DNA from 3 places in the Bacillus sp. T-10(2022) genome. Region 2 is predicted to be linked to each of the others. Evidence: riboswitches for the same ligand, from Rfam matches in the RefSeq annotation. Region 2 holds a riboswitch; each other region holds the start of a gene.

Region 1 (7,628 bases), 1.7 Mb from region 2:
TGACCATTGACTTCTTGATCTAATATTGGAAAAAGCTTACGAATTTCGTATGGGTTCATTACTGTACTTTCCTTTCAATGACCGCTACTAATTGTTTTTTGACTCCCTCAATTGGAAGCTCGTTAACAACAGGGGCCAAGAATCCGTGAATGACAAGTCTTTCTGCTTCTTTTTTTGTAATACCACGGCTCATTAAATAATACAGTTGAAGCGGGTCGACACGGCCGACGGAAGCAGCATGACCAGCCGTTACATCATCTTCATCGATCAAGAGGATCGGATTGGCGTCTCCGCGTGCTTTTTCACTTAACATCAATACGCGTGACTCTTGTTCGGCATTGGCCTTTGTAGCACCATACTCTATTTTCCCAATTCCATTAAAAATGGAGGATGCGGATTCTTTCATGACACCGTGCTTAAGGATATAACCCTCAGAGCGTTTGCCATAATGAATGATGGCAGTCGTGAAGTTCTGCTTTTGTTCCCCGCGTCCGACTACAACGGTTTTTGTATCACCGTGAGAGCCATCGCCCATTAGATATGTTGTATTATCTGAAATCGTATTTCCGTCGTTCATCAGGCCAAGCGCCCACTCAATACGTGCGTCACGTCCTGCCACTCCACGGCGGTTAACATATGTCGTGAAGCCTTTAGAAAGGGTATCGACCGCACCATATTGGACTTTGGCATTCGCATTTGCAAATACTTCAGTTACGATGTTGGCAACACCTTCGTTAGACTCAACGGTTGAGAAATAGTTCTCTACATATGTGACAGAGCTATTATCTTCAGCTACGATCAAGACATGGTTGAAAAGTGTAGTATCTGGATTATCCAAAAGGAATACCGATTGAATCGGCTCTTTGATTTCTACATTTTTCGGAACATAAAGGAATGCTCCCCCATTAACTAATGCAGCATGAAGTGCTGTTAAACGATGCTCATCTATTTTAACGCCGTCTTTCATGAAATATTTTTGCACGAGCTCAGCATGATCACGAGCCGCTGATAAAATATCCGTAAAAATGACGCCTTGTTCTTTCACATTTGCTGACAGATTGATATGTGCCGGCGTATTATTGCGTTGGATGTATAAGTTTTCATTTTCTTCAATGATGGACTTAATTTCTTCCGGAAGCTCCTCTAAAGAGGTAAAAGCTTCACTCTCAACCGTATGAGTTTGGAAAGAAGTGAAATTCCATTTATCGATTTTCGTTTTATCCGGCTTTGGCATCGGGAGCTTTTCTATTTCAGAAAACGCTTGAATCCGAAGCTCGGATAGCCAAGCTGGATCATTATTTTTAGTTGAATAGGAGCTTATATCCTCTTGTTCAAACGGTAATTTCGTTTCTGTAGTCATTGCAAATCCTCCTACTTACGCTTCTTCGCCAACAGTTTCGTCTTCAATGCCCAATTCTTGTTTAATCCAGTCATAACCTTCCGCTTCCAAGCGGGCAGCAAGTTCAGGACCGCCTGATTTTACGACACGTCCTTGCATCATTACATGTACAAAATCAGGAGTGATGTAATTTAATAGACGTTGGTAGTGAGTGATGATCAAGCATCCAAAGTCTTCTCCGCGCATTTCGTTGATTCCTTTTGAAACGACTTTAAGTGCATCGATATCTAGACCTGAATCAATCTCATCCAAGATTGCAATTTTAGGTTGGATCATCATTAATTGAAGAATCTCGTTGCGTTTTTTCTCTCCGCCTGAGAAACCTTCATTCAAATAGCGTTGCGCCATATCTTCATCCATTTCAAGGAATTCCATTTTTTTGTCCATTTGACGGATGAATTTCATCAATGAAATTTCATCGCCTTCTTCACGGCGTGCGTTAATGGAAGAACGTAAGAAGTCTGCGTTTGTAACACCGCTGATTTCACTTGGATATTGCATAGCTAGGAATAGACCGACACGAGCGCGCTCGTCTACTTCCATCTCCAAAACATCTTCACCATCGAATGTGATGCTTCCGCTAGTTACCTCATATTTAGGGTGACCCATGATTGCTGATGATAAAGTGGATTTACCAGTTCCATTTGGTCCCATGATCGCATGGATTTCTCCACCTTTAACTTCAAGGTTTACCCCTTTTAAAATCTCTTTGCCTTCAATTGATACGTGAAGATCTTTAACCGTTAATGTAGAAGCTGACATAATAATACCTCCGTGAACTAATTCCAATTTTATTACCAGAAAGTAAAGATTACTTTCATTACTATAATTTACGTAAAAGCATTCTCACTTTATTCTCATTCCAATTTTATAACAAATCCAATTTGGAATCAACTAAATAGATAGGGGTTTCCACTTCGGCCATGTTAAAAACCTGTCCTATTCTTACAATACTAACAGATATAGCCTGTTTACTGCATATTCATACTTATTTTAGCTTTTGTTAAAATTATCTTATTATTCGGCAAATCTTCGTCCTTATTAATATATGTTCAAAGAATTTGATTGCAAGGTAAGAACGTTCCGCTTTAAAAAGAAAAAAATCGGACTGTCAGGTATTATGTAAGTATATCCAATAAGGAAACCCTTATTTTATGGACCACTTTCCATTTTACCTCTACAGGCCGATCTTTTAAAGAACTCTTTTATATGCTTAGCCGTGAATTTTGCGTTGAAGGTCCTGGACCATTTTGTTGCACTTTACATGTTCCCTATCCCGTTCTTTCTCAACCTCGATACGAAGGTCTAAGTTTCTACTGTACTCACTGTAGCCAATCCCATGTGAAGACTGCATCGCCTTTTCCATTTCGCTTGTTACATTTAAATCCAGAGTATTGATAGTGAACCATCCTTTCAAATTTGTGTATCATTTTTTTACCTTCATTATCTCTATACCCTTTCCTTTCCTGATTAAACATGAAAGGAATTAAATTAAGCCGCAGACTGAAACAAACTGGATCATCAATGAGTTTGTCTACAGTTTTTTAGGTTTTTAGGTTTTCAAAATTTGAACGTTACTTTCCACTTCAGGTACTCGCTTTCCGCGGGCGGTCCGGAAGCCTCCTCGGCGCTTTTGCGCCTGCGGGGTCTCCCCTGACTCGCTTTTCCCGCAGGAGTCTCATACCTTCCGTTCCAATCCACTAAGACTAAACAATCAGATAGAATCACTTTCACCTAAGGTTTCCAAAATGAAGTGCCTCACTTCTCTAAGTCCGGAAAAAATTATGAGCGACGCATTATGTAAAAGCTAAACGAACAAACCAGCTTGCTTATTCATTTATGCGGCAGCAGACCGTAACGATAGTAACACCCGGAAATACTCATGATACTCGTATTAAGAGCCTCTGATTGAACATGTGATTAAGAAAGTTAGAAAACCTGTAGCTGTTGACGCAGATTCCGCAACCATGGCTATGTGTAATATGAGCGTTTTGGTTGTTATCTCTGCCTATCGGCACTCAACAACAAATATAGAAGGCTATCGTGAGTACAAATCGCTTTAACTGCTTCAAATCCAATAAAAATCAAAAAGGTTTCGGAATGAGACCATTCCGAAACCTTTTTGTTTACAAACTGCGGTCTGAATTAAATCAGGTCGCCCATTCTTGAATTATTTATCCGCCGGTACAACTGCACCTTTGTATTCTTCAAGAATGAAATCTTGAATTTCTTTAGAATGCAATACTTCTACAAGCGCTTTGATTGCTTCTTTATTTTCGTCACCTTTGTTTACGGCAATGACATTCACATATGGTGATTCCGAATCTTCAATCGCAATCGAATCTTCAAGCGGATTCAAACCGGCGTCAATCGCATAGTTGGAGTTGATCAAGACTGCATCGCCTTCGCCACTCTCATAAATTTTAGGAAGCAGGGCCGCTTCATAATCGGCATCGAATTTAAGGTTTTTCTTATTTTCAACGATGTCTTTCGTTGTAGCCGTCGTTTTATCGATCCCTTCTTTCAAAGTGATCAGGCCATTCTTTTCCAAAAGGGATAAAGCGCGTCCATGATCAGCGACAGAGCTGCTCATAATGATTGTTGCGCCTTCCGGAAGTTTATCAATGCTTTTATATTTTTGTGAATATAGGGCAATCGGCTCGATATGGATTCCGCCAGCATTAACGAAGTCATATCCATTTTCTTTAATTTGCCCCTCTAAATATGGAATGTGTTGAAAGTAGTTAGCATCCAATTCCTTATCATTCAACGCCTTATTCGGTAAAACATAGTCCTGGAATGTTTCGATTTCCAATTCGATTCCTTTTTCTTTAAGAAGCGGCTTGGCTTCCTCAAGGATTTCAGCATGAGGAACATTGGATGCCCCTACAACTATTTTCTTCGATTCTTTTTCCGTATCACTGCCGCTTTTATCCTTTTCACTTCCACAAGCAGCCAAAGCGATAGATAACACTAAAATTAATGCAAATCCTAAAAACTTTTTCATCCTTTTCATCTCCCTTTATCTTTTGTCCAATTTAGATGTAATCACATCTCCAATAATTTGAATTATGAAGACGATAATTAGAATAACGATCGTCGCTACAAGCGTAACGTCATTTTGATTTCTTTGATAGCCGTCCAAATAGGCCAGATTACCAAGCCCGCCTGCGCCGATGACCCCGGCCATTGCGGTATATCCAACCAATGCAATCGATGTTACCGTAATCCCGGAAATAAGGGCAGGCATCGACTCTGGAAGAAGGACCTTCCAAATGATCGTGCTCGTTTTTGCCCCCATCGATTTAGCGGCTTCAATTACACCTTTATCGATTTCACGAAGGCCGATTTCAACCATACGCGCATAAAATGGTGCCGCACCGATAATAAGTGCCGGCAGTGCAGCGTTCTCTCCGATCATGGAACCGACAAGCGCTTTAGTGAAAGGAATGAGCAGCACGATCAAAATAAGAAATGGAATGGAACGGAATATATTGACGACAGCACTCATGACCCCGTTGACTGCCCGGTTTTCCCACATATTACCCTTCCCCGTCAGGAACAGGATCAATCCTAATATTATGCCTATAAAAAAGGTTGCCACTACAGAGACGCTTGTCATGTAAAGCGTTTCCCTCGTAGCTTCAATAATGTCTTCCCAATCAACATTCGGCAATAATTCTTCAAGCATGAGTAATCACCTCCACGCCTACCTGCTGTGCTTTAATGAATTCTATTGCGCGGAGCATTTCATCCTCTTTGCCATCAAGATGGATAAACAATGTTCCATATGAACCGCTTCTTGTTTGGGATATCTTACCTTGAACGATATTGACATCCAACTCGAAGTTACGTACAAGCTTGGTGATCAATGGGCTTTCTGCATGATCACCTACAAAGGTCAATTGAATCACTTTGCCTGCAGGATAGCGCTCGAGCAAATGGTCCATCGTTTCTTTCGTTTCTTCCGGTTCCGTTACCTGTTGCACGAAACGCTTCGTCATTTGTTCTTTAGGATTCTTGAAAACATCCAGGACAGGACCCTGTTCAACAACCTGCCCGCTTTCCATCACGGCGACGCGATGGCAGATTTTACGTATTACATGCATTTCATGTGTTATCAAGACGATCGTCAATCCCAGGCGCTGATTGATGTCAACAAGCAATTCGAGTATGGAGTCGGTAGTCTGCGGATCCAAGGCAGAAGTCGCTTCATCACACAGCAGCACTTTAGGGTCATTTGCCAGAGCCCTAGCTATTCCCACCCTTTGCTTTTGCCCTCCGCTTAATTGTGAAGGATAGGCCTTTTCCCTGCCTTCCAGTCCGACTAACTTGATCAATTCGTTCACACGCTTGGTTCGTTCAGGTTTAGAAACTCCTGCAATTTCCAATGGGAAAGATATATTCTCCTGAACGGTCCTTGACCATAATAGATTGAAATGTTGGAAAATCATGCTGATTTCTTGACGGGCCTTACGGAGCTGAGCGCCTTTAATTTTTGAAATTTCCTTCTCAGCCACCACAACGGATCCCTCTGTAGGTGTTTCCAACCCATTGAGCATTCTGATCAAAGTACTTTTCCCCGCTCCACTGTAACCGATAATACCGAAAATCTCGCCTTTATTTATTTCAACATTCACATTATTTACAGCCTTGATCGTCTCACTGTTTCCTTTTCCTGTTCGGAACAGCTTACTGACTTTCGTCAATGTAATCATTAATCCTCACCTCTTTTATCCAATAAAACCTATGAACTTAGTTGATTTCTCTACATTATTAGTCTGTTTCTCATATCATGCAAAGGGTTTCCCCCATTAAAATAGAAAAAACCTTTCTGCATGAGCAGAAAGGCAGGTGAAGAAACAGGCCTTCCTCTCATCTTCCAAAGTGATTAAACTTTGTGTGAATTGGCACCTTTCCAAGGAAATCTCCTTGTCGGTTGCCGGGTTTCATCGGGCACATCCCTCCACCTCTCTTGATAAGAGCTAATATATAGAATATTTGTACATCATTAAGTTCTTTAGTATGGTGAAATTTTATCATAGATAAAAAAGGAGCGCAATGTATATTATTTCTAGTACACAGAAACTTTACTTAAACCGTTTTGGATGTCAAGGAGACGATATTCGTCGCTTTTTCAATTGCCTGCTCCAAATCTTCTATTAAATCGTCTACATTTTCAATCCCAATGGATAAACGGACTTGATCAGCACTCACACCCGCTTTCGCAAGACCCGCCTCATTCAATTGTTGATGGGTCGTACTTGCTGGATGGATGATCAAGCTCTTCGCATCCCCCACATTCGCTACATGGGACCATAATTCCACCGAATTGATAAGCTTTGCGCCAGCTTCGCGATTACCTTGTATTCCAAAAGTCACGACAGATCCAGCTCCCTTAGGCAAATATTTATCCGCAAGGGCTTTATCGGGATGATCCTCATCACCAGGATGTGAAACCCAAGTCACGGCAGGGTGGTTTTTTAAATATTTAATGACAGACTTGGTGTTTGACAGATGCTCTTTCATCCTTACATGCAGTGTTTCAAGCCCAAGCGTAAACTGGAATGCACTTTGGGCACTTAGCGCAGGGCCTAAATCACGAAGTAACTGCACTCGGGCTTTCGTTATGAATGCAGCAGGTCCAACTGCCTCGGCGTATACCAGATTGTCGTAGCTTGGGTCAGGCTCCGTGAAGCCAGGATAATTTGGCGAGTTCCAATCGAATTTCCCTCCATCCACGATGACACCGCCCAGCGTGGTTCCATTTCCCAGAAGCCATTTTGTAGCGGAATGGATGACAATATCCGCTCCAAAATCAATTGGTCTGCATAGATATGGTGTCGCGAAGGTATTATCAATGATCAAAGGTATTCCGGCATCATGGGCGATTTTCGCTACCGCTTCAATATCAAGCACCCTCAAACTTGGATTTCCGATCGTTTCAGCAAAAATGGCTTTAGTTCTTGGCGTTATCGCCCTTTTGAAATTTTCAGGGTCATCGGGAGAAACGAACTTCACTTTGATCCCATATTTAGGAAGAGTATTTTCAAAAAGGTTATACGTACCGCCATATAATGTAGAGGCTGAAACAATCTCATCTCCAGCAGCGGCAATATTCAGGATTGAAAGTGAAATGGCCGCCATTCCGCTTGCTGTTGCCAATCCGCCGATACCGCCTTCCAATAATGCCATTCTTTCCTCAAAAACGCTGACCGTGGGATTATGA
Region 2 (7,628 bases):
TCGGCATCAGTTATTTAATCGGGTTGGGCTATGGCGCTTATCTTGTGTTTCAACAGGCCATAACGCTTGGCGGACTTGTTTCGTTCAATGTGTACCTAGGCATGTTAATCTGGCCGATGATCGCGGTGGGTGAACTGATCAATGTCATGCAAAGGGGAAATGCTTCACTAGATCGTGTTCAGGATACCCTTTCACATGAAGCGGATGTGAAGAATTCAGTTGGGCTGGGGAGTATTGCGAATCCGGGAAATATCCAATTCGATTCAGTGTATTTTACATACCCTTCCTCAACGGTTGTGAATCTATCCAATATTTCCGTTCAGCTTGAGCGCGGTCAAACATTGGGGATAGTGGGGAAAACAGGTAGTGGAAAAACGACATTCGTGAAGCAATTGCTGCGGGAATACCCTTTAGGAAAAGGTGAAATCGCTTTTTCAGGCATGCCGCTGGAGCAACTGACCCTTGAAGATATTCGTAAATGGATCGGCTACGTTCCACAGGACCATTTTTTATTCTCGAAGTCTGTTAGGGATAACATCTTATTCGGTAAAATGGATGCAACGGAAGATGAACTGGCTAAAGCTATCCGGCTTGCGGATTTTGAGAAGGACTTAATGATGCTGCCAAACCGTCTTGAGACACTAGTGGGTGAGAAGGGTGTCGCACTATCCGGAGGGCAAAAGCAGAGGATTTCGATTGCCAGGGCACTGATCAAAAATCCAGAAATCCTTATATTGGATGATTCCTTATCTGCTGTAGATGCAAAAACGGAGACGACGATCATCGAAAATATCCAAAATGAACGAGCAGGGAAAACGACCATCATCACAACCCATCGCTTATCAGCCGTTCAGCACGCGGACAGGATTATTGTGTTGGACAGCGGAGAGATCATCGAAGAGGGGACTCATGAGGATTTGCTGCTTAAAGATGGCTGGTATAAGGAGCAATATGAGCGACAGCAGGTTGACGAAGGGAAGGAGGTGAAGGCATGAAGGTCGTAAAGAAACTTTTTAATTATGCTGCACTTTATAAAAAATTGATCATTGGCGCACTGATCATGCTGGCACTTTCGGTAGCCGCCGATTTAACGGGTCCTTTCGTTGCCAAGAAAATCATCGATTCACATATACTTGGCATTGAATCTTCCTGGTATGAGACGGATAAAGGAAAAGATGCTGTCAAGTACGATGGAAATTGGTATAAACGGGCTGATTACTTTGCAAAAGGTGAGAAGAAAGGCAGGGAAGTCCATGTTCTGCAGGTTGGCAATCAATTTGTCTTCGTAAATGAAGCTGTCCCTATTGATGGGCGCAGAACCTTGGAGGACCAATCATTGATCATCAGGAAAGACGGGAAAGAGCAACGTTCACAAGCAGTGAAATTGACAAGTCAGGAAGTGATGGGATTTTACCAACCGGAAATCCCTCGGATCATTAAGCTTGTGGCTTTTTATTTTAGCCTTGTCATCCTTTCCTCCATTTTTCAATATGGACAGAGCTTTTATTTACAGAAAGCGGCGAACCGAATCATACAGAAGATGCGAAATGATATTTTTAAGCACATTTCCCGTCTGCCGATACGTTATTTCGATAATATGCCGGCGGGTAAAGTTGTGGCAAGGGTCACTAATGATACGGAAGCGATCCGGGAATTATATGTAACCGTGCTCGCCAACTTTTTCTCGAGTACAATTAATATCTTCGGCGTTCTAATTGCTTTGTATATTCTGGATCCACGAGTCGGTACCATTGGCACTTTACTTATTCCGATCATCGTCATCTGGACGATGGTATACCGTAAATTCGCCTCGAAATATAATCACATCATTCGGGAACGGGTCAGCGATATTAATGGGATGATCAATGAATCCATTTCTGGAATGAGCATCATCCAGGCATTTGGACGTGAAAAGGAGACGAAGCAATCTTTTGAAAACCTGAACCGGGAGCATTATTCCTATCAAAATAAAATGCTCCATTTAAATTCGTTGACGGGTGGAAACTTGATTGGCGTCATTAAGGTTTTGGCGCTAATGGCATTCGTCTGGTATTTCGGCGGGATTTCCCTTACAGCGAGTTCGGCCATTTCCTTAGGGATGATGTATGCAATTGTTGATTTGATCAGCCGCCTGCTTCATCCGCTTCATGGAATCGTCAATCAGTTCGCTAACCTTGAACAGGCGCTTGTTGCAGGGGAGCGGGCATTCAGTTTATTGGATGAGCAGGGATTGGCAGTCAGTGATGAAAACATATCCAGATACAAAGGAAACGTTCAATTCGAAAATGTTTCTTTTGGTTATAAGGATAATGAATATGTGCTAAGGGACATTTCCTTTTCCGCTAAACAAGGCGAAACGGTCGCTTTAGTTGGCCACACCGGGTCAGGAAAAAGTTCCATAATGAATTTATTGTTCCGCTTTTATGACAGCAGTGAAGGCCAAATTAAAATCGATGGCAGAAATATATTGGATATCCCCCATCAAACGCTTAGGGAGCATATGGGAATCGTCCTTCAGGATCCCTATTTATTCACTGGCACCATCGCCTCCAATATCAGTCTGAATCATAAAGGCATCACAAGGGAAATGGTTGAAAAAGCATTAAGAGATGTCGGGGGGGACAAAGTGCTGAAGCATCTTCCTTTAGGGCTTGACGAACCCGTAATCGAAAAAGGCGGAACGCTGTCTTCCGGACAGCGGCAGCTAATCTCTTTTGCACGTGCTCTTGCATTCAATCCGGCCATATTGATTTTGGATGAAGCGACAGCAAGCATCGACACCGAAACCGAGGCAATTATCCAGGAGGGAATGGAAGTGCTGAAAAAAGGGAGAACGACCTTCATCATTGCACATAGACTTTCCACGATAAAAAATGCCGACCAAATTCTTGTACTGGATAAAGGGCGGATTGCAGAACTTGGTACACATGAGGAATTAATGGAACTAAAAGGGAAGTACTATCAAATGTATGAACTGCAGGCTGGTCCGCATAAAGGCATGGCTGGCTGACACAATTGAATAAGGGTGGTTCATCAAGATTAAACTATAAATAGGGTGCCGACTATTGGTACCCCCAAGCATAATGATTGATAATAGTAATCATTACGTTTAAGATATACCTATACTGACGATGAGGTGATAAAAGTGAAACAAGAAATTCATCCCGATTATCAACAAGTGGTATTCATGGATACCAACAGTGGGTATAAATTTTTGACAGGTTCCACTAAGACTTCCAATGAAACGATCGTTTGGGAAGACGGGCAAACGTATCCATTATTAAAAGTGGAAATCAGCTCGGATACGCACCCTTTTTTTACTGGAAAGCAGAAGTTTGCTGAAAAAGGCGGACGGGTGGATCGCTTCCTGGATAAATATAATATGAAGAAATGAGAGTCAGGCCATCGGGAAATCGATGGCCTTTTTTTATGACTGGGTAGAAAAAGAGTTAATGATGAAAGGAAAAAGGGTGCCCATAAAATATGAGGCACCCATCTTTTAATCATTTTGCAGCAATTGCTTCCCCTTTGGCAATATTGACGAGGGCCGCATCGAAGTCCTTGATTATATCGTCCGGATTTTCAAGTCCGACAGAGAGGCGGAGCAAGCTGTTCGTGATGCCTCGCTTTTCCCTTTCATCAGCAGGCATGGCAGCATGGGACATTTTGGCCGGGTAGGATAATATGGATTCGACCGCTCCCAGGCTTACCGCAAAAACAGGGAGCTCGACAGTGTTCACGAAGGAACGGAAGATTTCCTCACTTTCCAATTCAAATGACAGGACCGCACCTGCTCCAAGTGACTGGCCTTTCTGGATGGCGTGCTGTGGATGATCGGCTAGGCCGGGATAATACACTTTTTTCACCAAGGGCTGCTCCTTTAAATAGGCTGCAATCTTTTCTGCCCCTTTTTGTGAATGTTCCATTCTAACTGACAAGGTTTTCAAACCTCTCATTACAAGCCAGGCATCCTGTACACCAAGGACCGCTCCAAAGGAGTTTTGGAGCGAACCGAGTCTTGCCGCCAATTCCGGATCTTTCACGACCGCAAGCCCAGCTACCACATCACTATGTCCGGATAAAAACTTCGTCGCGCTATGAAGGACAACATCAGCGCCCAGATTCAGCGGTTTTTGCAATGCCGGCGTCAAGAATGTGTTATCAACAAAACTTAAGGCACCGGCTTTTTTTGCGATATCACATACAGCTTGAATATCGGTCACTTTAAGTAACGGATTTGAAGGCGTTTCGATGTATATGGCCTTGGTATTTGGCTGAACGGCCGCTTTGACGCTTTCAAGGTCCGTCATGTCAACGAAGGTATGCTCAATATTGAAACGGGTCAATACGCTAGTGACCATCCTGAACGTTCCGCCATACACATCTTCGGAAATGACGATATGGTCTCCGGCAGACAATAGCAGGAAGGCTGTTGAAATGGCAGCCATACCTGATGAAAAGGCAAAGCCGTGAGTGCCTTCCTCAAGATCGGCAATGATATCTTCAAGTGCTTCGCGAGTTGGGTTCCCGCTTCTGCTGTAGTCATATTTGCCGAATTGATTGATATCGGATTGATGGAAAGTCGATGCATGCTGAATGGGGACGCTCACACCGCCAGTTGCCGGATCGAATTTATGTTGATTATGAAGTAATTTCGTTTCAAAGCTAAAATCATGACCTGTCATCGTAGTGCCTCCCTTTTTACATGTGCGAATGCTTGCTGCAGGTCACCAATCAAATCATCGCTATCCTCGATGCCAACGGAGAAGCGGAGCAGGCGATTACAAACCCCATTTGCCGTTCTGACCTCAAGCGGTATATCGGCATGTGTTTGTGTGGCAGGATAGGTGATGAAGCTTTCAACCCCTCCAAGGCTTTCTGCAAAGGAAATTAATGAGAGCGATTGTAAAAATGGGTTAACAGCCGCTTCATCAATGATGCGGAAAGAAATCATGCCGCCTCTGCCGGGATACAATACATCCGTGACACAATCATGCTCCGATAAGTAATCTACAAGTATTTTGGCATTCTTTTCATGACGCTCCATCCGCAATGCCAGGGTTTTCATTCCGCGCATCAACAGCCAAGAATCAAATGGGCTCAAGACAGCTCCAGTACCATTATGATGGAAGGCAAGTGCATCACATAATTCAGCGCCGCTAGCCACGATCAGTCCGGCGAGCACATCATTATGACCACCGAGATACTTGGTTGCACTGTGAATCACAATATCCGCTCCAAGCAGGATGGGTTGTTGAATAAGAGGCGTGTAAAAAGTGTTATCAACGATTAACAATAAATTATATCGTTTGGCCAATGCGGCAACGGCGCTAATGTCCGTTTGCTGCATAAGGGGGTTAGTGGGAGTTTCGATGAAGATGGCTTTCGTGTGAGGAGTGATGGCTTTTTCGATATCCTCCAAACAACAAGTGTTTACATAGTCACACTGCAATCCCCATTTTTTAAAACCTTGTTCTAACAGACGATATGTACCGCCATAAAGATCTTCGCTGACAATCCATGCATCCCCGGATTTAAAAAGGGCGAGAATGGTTGAGATGGCGGCCATTCCTGAACTGCAGGCATAACCTTGGTCTCCTTTTTCCAGATCGGCGATGGATCGCTCCAATAGCTGGCGTGTAGGGTTACCTGTCCTTGTGTAGTCGAATCCCGTCGATTGGCCAATTCCTTCGTGACGAAAGGCTGTTGAAAAGTATACCGGCGGATTGACTGTTCCTGTCGCCGTTTCGCTGCGATTTCCTAATTGAGCAAGATATGTTTCAGTTTTATACATGGTTTTCACTGCTCCTTTGAGTTATATAAAATAAAAAAAAGTCTTCTTTAAGAAGAAGACTTTGATTAAGTAAGGATGAGTCATTCTTCTTATCTTCCAAGTTCACAAACTTGTGGAATTAGCACCTTTTCATTGGTTTGAAACAAATGAAGGTTGCTGAGGTGTCATCGGGCCATTCCCTCTACCTCTCTCGATAAGAGTTTAGATTATTCAATTTCTTTTGAATTTACTATATATACAAAATACTGTCAAGGACATTTTGGTAGTGATGATGCTTTGATGTTCATGGCCAGGTCAATCGAAGCCTAGCGGTGCCTACACTTTATGTATTAAAAAAGAATATCCGAATTTTCATATAAACATGAAGGGAACATGGATTTTTCAGAAAAAATGGAAAGGGTCAGCGGGATATTTTTGCTTTAAAATAATAAAGTTTGTACAATGTATGGAGAGAAAGAATAATCCGACATTATTCATTTCATATGCAAAAGGTCTTCAATGAATAGTGCAAACATAGGAGGAGAACACATGGAATACAGAATCGAACGAGATACGATGGGTGAAGTGAAAGTTCCTGCTGATAAATATTGGGGAGCACAAACTGAGAGAAGCCGTAACAATTTCAAAATCGGTAACGAAAAAATGCCGATTGAATTAGTTCGTGCATTTGCATACGTTAAACAAGCTGCGGCAAAGGTGAACCATGATCTTGGTGATCTTTCCGAAGTTAAAAAGAATGCCATCGTCAAGATTTGCGGCGAAATCCTTGAAGGTACACTTGAAGAACATTTCCCTCTTGTAGTTTGGCAAACTGGAAGCGGCACGCAAAGTAATATGAACGTGAATGAAGTGGTCGCTAACAAAGGGAATGAATGGTTAAAAGAAAATGGTGAATCGGAAACCCTTCACCCGAATGATGATGTAAACAAGGCTCAAAGCTCAAATGATACGTTCCCGACCGCCATGCATATTGCAGCCTTTATGGAAGTCGCTGAAAAATTGGTTCCTGCCATCAAAGCCCTTCGTGATACATTCGATACAAAAGAAAAAGAATTTTGGGATGTCGTGAAAATCGGCCGGACACATCTTCAAGATGCTACACCATTAACATTAGGACAAGAAATTTCCGGTTGGAAAGCGATGCTCGATAAAGATTTGGCAATGATTGAGGAAAGCAGCCAAAAATTATTGAACCTTGCTCTAGGCGGAACGGCTGTAGGAACCGGAATCAATACAAAGAAAGAATTCCCGGGACTTTCTGCCAAACAAATTGCCGCGGATACAGGATATCCTTTTGTCACATCTGATAATAAGTTCCATGCATTGACTAGCCATAACGAAATCGTCTACGCACACGGTGCTTTGAAAGCATTGGCGGCGGATTTAATGAAAATTGCGAACGATGTCAGATGGCTGGCAAGTGGTCCAAGAAGCGGAATCGGCGAAATAGCCATTCCGGAAAACGAGCCGGGCAGCTCCATCATGCCTGGTAAAGTCAATCCAACACAAAGTGAAGCGCTTACCATGATTGCAACACAAATCGTGGGTAACGATGCTACAATTGGCTTTGCAGCAAGCCAAGGCAACTTTGAATTGAATGTATTCAAACCAGTCATCATCTATAACTTCCTGCAAACGGTCAAGTTATTGACGGAAGGCATTCATTCATTCAACGACAATTGTGCGGTGGGCATCACTGCAAATGGAGATAAAATCAAAGAAAATGTAGAACGTTCCCTTATGTTGGTAACAGCATTGAACCCGCATATCGGTTATGAAAAAGCAGCCAAGATCGCCAAAACGGCATTCAAGGACAACTCTACTTTAAAAGAAG
Region 3 (7,628 bases), 1.2 Mb from region 2:
TCATCTCTTGTTTGAAATCCAGTTGTACTGATGATCAATTCTTTCTTTGCAATGTCTTGGAAAGTGATGGACTCTTTTTCATTTAACTCGTCATCTTTATGAATCAAAAGCATGAATTTTTCATTATAAAGGGGAGTGGACAGAATTTCATCATTGTTGATGGGCTGGTTCGTGATGGTGAAATGAACATTATACCGATTTAACGAATCGAAAACTTTCTCTTCCCCTAATATTTCCCTTACTTTTATATGAATATTAGGATAATTGGTTTTAAAATTCCTGATTATCTTCGGGAACCAAAATTTGAATGATTCTATGGAACCTATAGATACTGTTCCGCTTCCAACATCCTTCATTTCCTTAAGCTCCACTTGCATATTATCGAATTTTCTTAACAGATCAACAGATCTCGTATAAAAAAGCCCACCTGCTTCCGTAAGCTCAAGACCCCTTGTATTACGTTCCAAAAGCTGAAAACTAACTTCATTTTCTAATTTCATTATGGCATTACTTAGGGAAGGTTGTGATATATGCAGCATTTTTGCCGCTTTTGAGAAATTCTTTTCCTGGACGATGGTAGTGAAATACCGAAGTTGACGAAGATCCATTTATTCTCCTTACTATAGCTTTAAACTATAGATATATTGAATTTTTGTATTGGTAATTATATATTATCTCATTTATAATTTTTAAAAAAGATATTTCGGAATTTTTTAAATAAAGGAGAAATTATGTATACTAATCCGACTTCAAAATATTGGAATGGAAGAATTGATTCCCAATCTGACATGGACAGCTTCAGATACCACCAAAGAGTACGGTTGGCTCCGATATCGGAATTAGCCATCTCTTCCAATGCATCAAAGACCTTTGGGTTGATTGGCTTCAAATGTGATGAAGGCGTCAAAAGGAATAAAGGCAGGATTGGTGCTGCAGAGGGTCCTGATCATATTAGGCAGTACTTGGCGAAATTACCCTGTCATTTACCGTCCCAAACCGAGCTGGTGGATGCTGGCGATGTAAAATGTGAAAGTACGGAAATGGAGGCCGCCCAGTTCGAATTGGGATCGGCTGTTGACCGGATATTGGAGACTAAAGCGATTCCTATCATACTTGGGGGAGGGCACGAAACCCTGTATGGCCATTATCTTGGGATTAGGAAATCCATTGGACCAAAAGCTAGATTGGGGATCATTAATATTGACGCGCACTTTGATATGAGGCCTTATGAAAAAGAAAGTTCATCAGGAACGATGTTTAAGCAGATTTTGGACGAAGATCAAAGTTGTGGATATTTATGTGTCGGAATTCAGAAGCAGGGGAATACGAAGGCACTGTTTGAAACCGCTGAGAGAAGTAATGTCGACTACATTTTGGAAGAAGATTTGTCATTGAACGAAATGGATGAAACAAAGCGGCGGATAAATGAATTCGTTAATAAAAATGACTACATTATGCTTACATTATGTACGGACGTTATTGATTCAGCCTACGCACCTGGGGTAAGTGCACCATCGCCGTTTGGACTGAATCCGAAATTGGTACGTGCGATTATTAGGCATATCGTATCGAATGAAAAAATCCTCTCCTTTGACATTTCGGAAGTGAATCCTTCGTTGGACGAAAATAATAAAACCGTAACATTGGCAGCACATTTAATAAATGAAGTTTTGCTGCATTTTAAATAATGAATGGATATGGAAGAGGGCAATTCCAATTTGGTCCTTCCAGCTTTCCTCAATGTTATCTCCATGCTCAATTATAAGTATTGAAACTAAGTCCTTTGGCAGCACCCAGGCTGTCCGTGAATCATTCATGGACAGTCTTTTTAGTGGTTAATTGCCCCGGCTATTGCTTGACTCCCCGTTTTAGGATTAACAAAGACTCTTCCAAAGTTCACTACTGATACTTGTGGGTTTTTGGTTTATAATAACAACCATCTAGGGGGGGGTTTTTATGAATGAATATAAAGTGACGGTCAGGAATGGCAGTACCTTGATCTTGTCGGAAATCATTAAAGCTGAAGATGAAAGAGAAGTCCTTGGAACTCTTTTGATTTCCAGCGAATTATTTAATCAACCATTTACCGAAATCAAAATTTTAGAACGCTGATTTGTGCCTGTCCGTTCGATTTGTTACACTGTAATAAATTCTAATACGGTAGGCGATAGTATGTGTGGACGTTTTACCCTTTTCACTGACATTGAAGAAATAAAAGATCGGTTTGATATTCAAGGATCGTTTGATGAGGAATACCAATTCAGCTACAATATTGCTCCCTCCCAATCCGTGCTCTCCGTCATTAATGACGGGGCAAGGAATCGACTTGGATATCTTCGGTGGGGGCTCATTCCTTTCTGGGCAAAAGACGAAAAAGTGGGCTACAAAATGATCAATGCCAGAGCGGAAACCATTGCTGAGAAAGCAAGCTTCAGGAATGCGTATAAGAAGAAGAGATGCTTGATAATCGCTGACTCTTTTTATGAATGGAAGAAGACAACGGAAAGAAAAATACCGATGCGAATAAAACTGAAGAATCATGCTCCATTTGGAATGGCGGGTATCTGGGAATCCTGGAAATCTCCTGAAGGCATCAGCATCTATTCGTGCTCCGTTATAACAACCGTTCCTAATGAGCTAATGACCAGCATTCATGATCGTATGCCTGTCATCCTTAAACCGGAAGATGAAAAAGATTGGTTGAATCCAACCAATAATGATCCTGCATATCTGCAGCAGTATTTAAAGTCATTTGATTCGGAACAGATGGAAGCCTTTGAGGTATCGACTGAAGTGAACTCGACCAAAAATAATTCATCTAACCTAATACAACAAATTTGCTGAGAGGTCATTAGACCTCTTTTTTATATGAATTCCGTCCCGATAAATGAAAATAACTGATTAACTGCAAATGTCAAGATCTCTTTATAATCAGTAAGGAGTCCATGTAAAATAATTTAAAATTAACCTTGCGAAAATAGACAAAATGCTGTACTGTTATATTTGCTTTTCAAAACGACTTTCGATGTCACGAACTCAGGCAAGTTTCCAGCCTGGTACTTTTCTGGCAGGCATCGTAATTTTTGATAAATTATATAATGTAATCTTCTTATCAAGAGAGACGGAGGGACTGGCCCGAAGATGTCTCGGCAGCGGACTTAAATGGAGTGCTGTGCCAAATCCAGCAGGCTGATTTTCGCCTGAAAGATAAGGAGGGTGTTTTTTATAAATTAAAAGACCTCTTCTTGTTGTTAAATAGAAGGGGTCTTTTTTATGCCAGTTTTTTTGCTATAGCTCCATGACTGGATAATCAGGTAGGTTCAAATTGGAGTTATTTGCGAAAACTGTTAATAGAATAAGAGCTGTGACAAATGTCGCGGGAAAAATAAAAAGAGGTGTACATCATGAGTGCAAACAATAAAGGAAATCCATGGGCATTGATCCCGTTTGTCGTATTTTTAATTTTATTTATAGGGTCCGGAATCATCACTAAAGATTTTTATTCATTTCCGGTGATTGTAGCGATTTCAATTGCATCGGCAGCTGCATTGGCGATGAATCGGAAAGAGACATTCAATGAAAAGGTTGATATCTTCTGTAAAGGTGCCGGGGACGCCAATATTATGTTAATGGTTATCATTTTCCTTTTAGCTGGCGCTTTTGCCGAAGTTGCCAATGGCATGGGGGCAGTTGAATCAACAGTGAATCTTGCCTTAGCTGTTTTTCCGCAAAATCTATTAATGGTAGGGATTTTCATCATCGCTTGTTTTATTTCTTTATCAATGGGGACAAGCATGGGAACGATTGTTGCACTGGCACCTATCGGGGTTGGGATTAGTGAGCAAACTGATATTTCGCTTGCCCTATCAATGGCGGCCGTTATTGGTGGTGCGATGTTTGGGGATAACCTTTCCTTCATTTCAGATACGACAATCGCTGCAGTTCGAACTCAAGGAACGAAAATGAAGGATAAGTTTAAAGTGAATTTTTTCATCGTTTTACCTGCTGCCATCATCACATGTGTCATCCTAGGAATTTTAACGATGGGCGAACAAGCCGACATCTCCCAACAGTCTTATGATTGGGTGAAGATTCTTCCATATCTTTGCGTATTGATCACTGCATTGGCAGGAGTCAATGTGTTCTTGGTCCTTTCCATCGGAATCGTATTTGCCGGAATTATCGGCTTGGCTGATGGAAGTTATCAACCGTTGGGTGTCATTCAAAAAGTTGGAGAAGGAATGGCGGGAATGTATGAAATCTCCTTCCTTGCCATTTTAATTGCAGGTATGGTAGCTGTAATCAAACATAATGGCGGCATCGATTATCTACTCCACCTAGTGACCCGAAATAGCAAATCAAAAAAAGGGGCGGAATTCAGCATTGCCGGGCTTGTTGGTTTGACAAACCTTTCAACGGCAAATAACACGATTTCGATTATCATTGCCGGGCCACTTGCCAAAAATATCGCTGAAAAGTATGGGATTGATCCGCGTAAATCAGCGAGCTTGCTTGACATATTTGCATGTTGTATCCAAGGGTTGATACCATATGGAGCACAACTGCTGGTTGCAGCAGGGGTAGCAAAGATTTCACCAATAAGCATCTTGCAGTATTCATATTACCCAATACTAATTGGACTTTGTGGCGTCATTGCCATCCTGATTGGTTTTCCACGGTTTCAGCCGGGAAATGATGGATCGAAGAACTAAAAGTTAAAACAAAGTTGATTGGAGCGGGTGTGCGAGACTCCTGCGGGAAAAGCGAGTCCAGGGGGAGATCCCGCAGGCGCCGAGGAGGCTCCCGGACCGCCCGCGGAAAGCGAGTGCCTGGAGGGGAAATCAACGTTCAAATTGTACAAACCCCTAAAAAAAACTGTAGACAAACTAGATTTTCATCGAGTTTGTCTACAGTCTGAACACCCTGAATCATTGGATACAGGGTGTTTTCTGTATGGTAAATACATAAACATAATCAAGTTTTCTCGCACTTTTATAGTATCAATCATTCTTCAATTTATCTGCTTAATTCCGGTCCATATTAATAATCGTTGTGTAGGCGACATTTGTCATGAATAGAGGACGACTCCAACTAAACCAGAAAGAATAATTACATAGGCTGGGTGCCAACGTAATTTCATTAAGGCAAATAACGATAATCCAAAAACGAGTAATAAGCTTATCGTATGCCATGAAAAGTTCAGCGCTATCATATGATTGGAAAGTGCAAAGCTGATCGCTGCAAAGAGGATTAAACTAGTGACAATGGGTCTTAGTCCATAGAACATGGATTGAATAACTGGATAATGATTCAATTTGCTGAAGAAGGTGGCTATAACGGTTACGAATATAATAGCAGGAAGCAAGATTCCGAAAGCAGATGATATGGCTCCTGCGTATCCAGCAGTCGAATAGCCAACGAGAATGGCACTATTGGCAGTGACAGGTCCTGGGGACATCCCGGAAATGGCGATGATATCAGTAAATTGCTGCGTCGTCATCCATCCATGCTGTGAGACTTCCGATTCTATTACGGGAATCATGGCGTATCCGCCTCCAAACGATACAAAGCCGATAATAAAGAAGGTGCTAAACAACTCCCACAATTCCATCATTCTATCACACACTTTCTTGAAAATTAGTTAGACCCTTTTTTGATATACTTATATGCCAGCACCCATGAAAGGTTCGAAAACATCTTCTTCATTTCCTTTATTTCTGTCCATCTTAACATCGTAACCTAATTTTCTCTTAATGGAGATGGTCACAATACCAGCTACAGCTCCTGCTAATATAACCATCACAGGGTGCAGAAAGAAAAGGACTGGAATTCCTACTATTAAAATACAGAAAGTTGTTTTATCTACAATAGCCGTTTTTCCAATCTTGATAGCCGCATAGGCGATGATGGCTACTATGGAAGCTCTGATCGATACGAATGCGGATTCTATCTTCGGGTTATCATGAATGAAAAAATACAAAATGCCCAGGAGCAGAACAATTAAAAAGGTAGGTAATGAAACACCGATCATGGCTGCCATTGCCCCCTTCATTCCGGCAATCCGATGGCCGATAAAGGTGGCGGAGTTGATGGCGACAGCTCCCGGTACGGACTGAGATAATGCAAAAACATCCGTAACTTCTTCGCTTTTCATCCATTTTCTCTTTTCGACCACTTCTTTTTCGATTAAAGGGATCATCGCAAACCCGCCTCCGAATGTGACAGGTGCTATTTTAAAAAAGGTCCAAAATAATTGGAATATAATTTTCCATTGTCCTTTCATTGACATCAGTCACTTCCTTTGCATGCTTTGTTTAATTCTTATCATTAACATATCAAAGAAAAAGGGCTGGGTAAATTGCAACAAAATCATCGGGTATAACAAAACGTTATACCCAGAAGATTTATCCGTTTTATAAAGAATGCCGCCAATAATTAATAGCCTTGGAATGTATCACACTATTTTCATTTCACCATTTACCTAATGATGCTATCATTTTAATAAACTATCTAAAAACATGGAGGTCGTTTTCTTGAAATTGGAAAATCTGAAAATGTTTTGTTTAGTGGTGGATGAAGGAAGTATAAGCCAGGCAGCGAGGTTAAGTTTCCTATCACAGCCCGCTGTAACACGGCAGATCCATCAACTGGAAAATTATTATAACACTTTGTTATTCGACCGTGAGGAAGGAAGGCTGAGAGTTACAGAAGCAGGAAAGCTGTTATACCCCTTTGCAAAAGCCATAGTAAATGACTTCAACCATTCAAAAGAAGTGATTCAGCAATCGACGGGGAAGTACAATGCAAATCTCATAGTAGGGGCTTCCTTGACTATCGGTGAGTATTTGTTGCCGAGCTTGCTTGGGAGATTCAAAAAACAACAGCCAGAAATAAAAGTGATATTGACGATAAAAAATACCCCCCGGGTTCTGGAGGATCTTTCAAACGATGTCATTGATTTGGCCTTGGTGGAAGGACTTGTGGAAAACACCGATTTCATTGTAGACAAGTTCGCCGAAGACGAATTGATATTGGTATGTCCATCCGACCACCCATGGAAAGACAGAAAAGAAATTCAGCTAGAGGAATTGGGAAATGAAAGGATGATTTGGCGTGAATCCATTTCCGGAACACGGCTTATCGTAGAAAACATGTTAAGGGAGCATGGGGTTTTAGAAAAAATAGAAAGCTACATGGAGATTGGCAGTACACAAGCGATAAAAAGTGCGGTTGAAGCTGGACTTGGAATCAGCATTTTGCCAAGGTTGACAGTGGCTAGAGAATTGGAGCAAGGCTTTTTGCAGGAAGTGGATATATACAGAATAGATATGGCAAGAAATTTATGGCTAGTCAGGAAAAACAAGCGTTTTAATAAAATAGGGGTGTCTAAATTTGTTGATTTTCTTCGATAAGGAATGAAAGCTACCTTCGTTTACCATTACAATTTGGCAGCGTTTTCAGTTTTGTGGTTAATGGCGTGGCCCCGGCAGCAAGCAAAAGTCATGGTAAATTGAATATACCGCATTGATTATAAAAGCTCTTCCCAACCGGGAGGGGCATTTTGTATTTGGTTGTTCAGCCTTCGGTTAGACAAACAAAGGGATTAATGGGCATAATAAAAGATATAA

The links. A riboswitch is a leader RNA that binds a small molecule or an ion and turns the genes downstream of it on or off. The one in region 2 is predicted to bind S-adenosylmethionine.
Region 1: another riboswitch for S-adenosylmethionine. It lies ahead of OSJ91_RS25715 (methionine ABC transporter ATP-binding protein); the one in region 2 lies ahead of OSJ91_RS06230 (methionine biosynthesis PLP-dependent protein).
Region 3: another riboswitch for S-adenosylmethionine. It lies ahead of OSJ91_RS12165 (Na+/H+ antiporter NhaC family protein); the one in region 2 lies ahead of OSJ91_RS06230 (methionine biosynthesis PLP-dependent protein).

The regions. Positions count from the first base shown of each region.
Region 1 covers NZ_CP113518.1:5,177,168-5,184,795, forward strand. Annotated here, with positions in the region: gene OSJ91_RS25685 (cysteine desulfurase) at 1-59, opposite strand, end outside; gene sufD (Fe-S cluster assembly protein SufD) at 59-1,360, opposite strand; gene sufC (Fe-S cluster assembly ATPase SufC) at 1,376-2,161, opposite strand; gene OSJ91_RS25700 (YuzK family famiily protein) at 2,613-2,765, opposite strand; gene OSJ91_RS25705 (MetQ/NlpA family ABC transporter substrate-binding protein) at 3,570-4,406, opposite strand; gene OSJ91_RS25710 (methionine ABC transporter permease) at 4,422-5,090, opposite strand; gene OSJ91_RS25715 (methionine ABC transporter ATP-binding protein) at 5,083-6,117, opposite strand; SAM riboswitch class I at 6,272-6,384, opposite strand; gene OSJ91_RS25720 (O-acetylhomoserine aminocarboxypropyltransferase/cysteine synthase family protein) at 6,494-7,628, opposite strand, start outside.
Region 2 covers NZ_CP113518.1:1,277,764-1,285,391, forward strand. Annotated here, with positions in the region: gene OSJ91_RS06210 (ABC transporter ATP-binding protein) at 1-995, shown strand, start outside; gene OSJ91_RS06215 (ABC transporter ATP-binding protein) at 992-3,010, shown strand; gene OSJ91_RS06220 (type B 50S ribosomal protein L31) at 3,146-3,394, shown strand; gene metC (cystathionine beta-lyase) at 3,504-4,685, opposite strand; gene OSJ91_RS06230 (methionine biosynthesis PLP-dependent protein) at 4,682-5,794, opposite strand; SAM riboswitch class I at 5,881-5,994, opposite strand; gene fumC (class II fumarate hydratase) at 6,323-7,628, shown strand, end outside.
Region 3 covers NZ_CP113518.1:2,493,070-2,500,697, forward strand. Annotated here, with positions in the region: gene OSJ91_RS12145 (LysR family transcriptional regulator) at 1-608, opposite strand, end outside; gene hutG (formimidoylglutamase) at 732-1,688, shown strand; gene OSJ91_RS12155 (hypothetical protein) at 1,957-2,112, shown strand; gene OSJ91_RS12160 (SOS response-associated peptidase) at 2,173-2,844, shown strand; SAM riboswitch class I at 3,107-3,214, shown strand; gene OSJ91_RS12165 (Na+/H+ antiporter NhaC family protein) at 3,405-4,712, shown strand; gene OSJ91_RS12170 (chromate transporter) at 5,069-5,614, opposite strand; gene OSJ91_RS12175 (chromate transporter) at 5,663-6,289, opposite strand; gene OSJ91_RS12180 (LysR family transcriptional regulator) at 6,534-7,412, shown strand.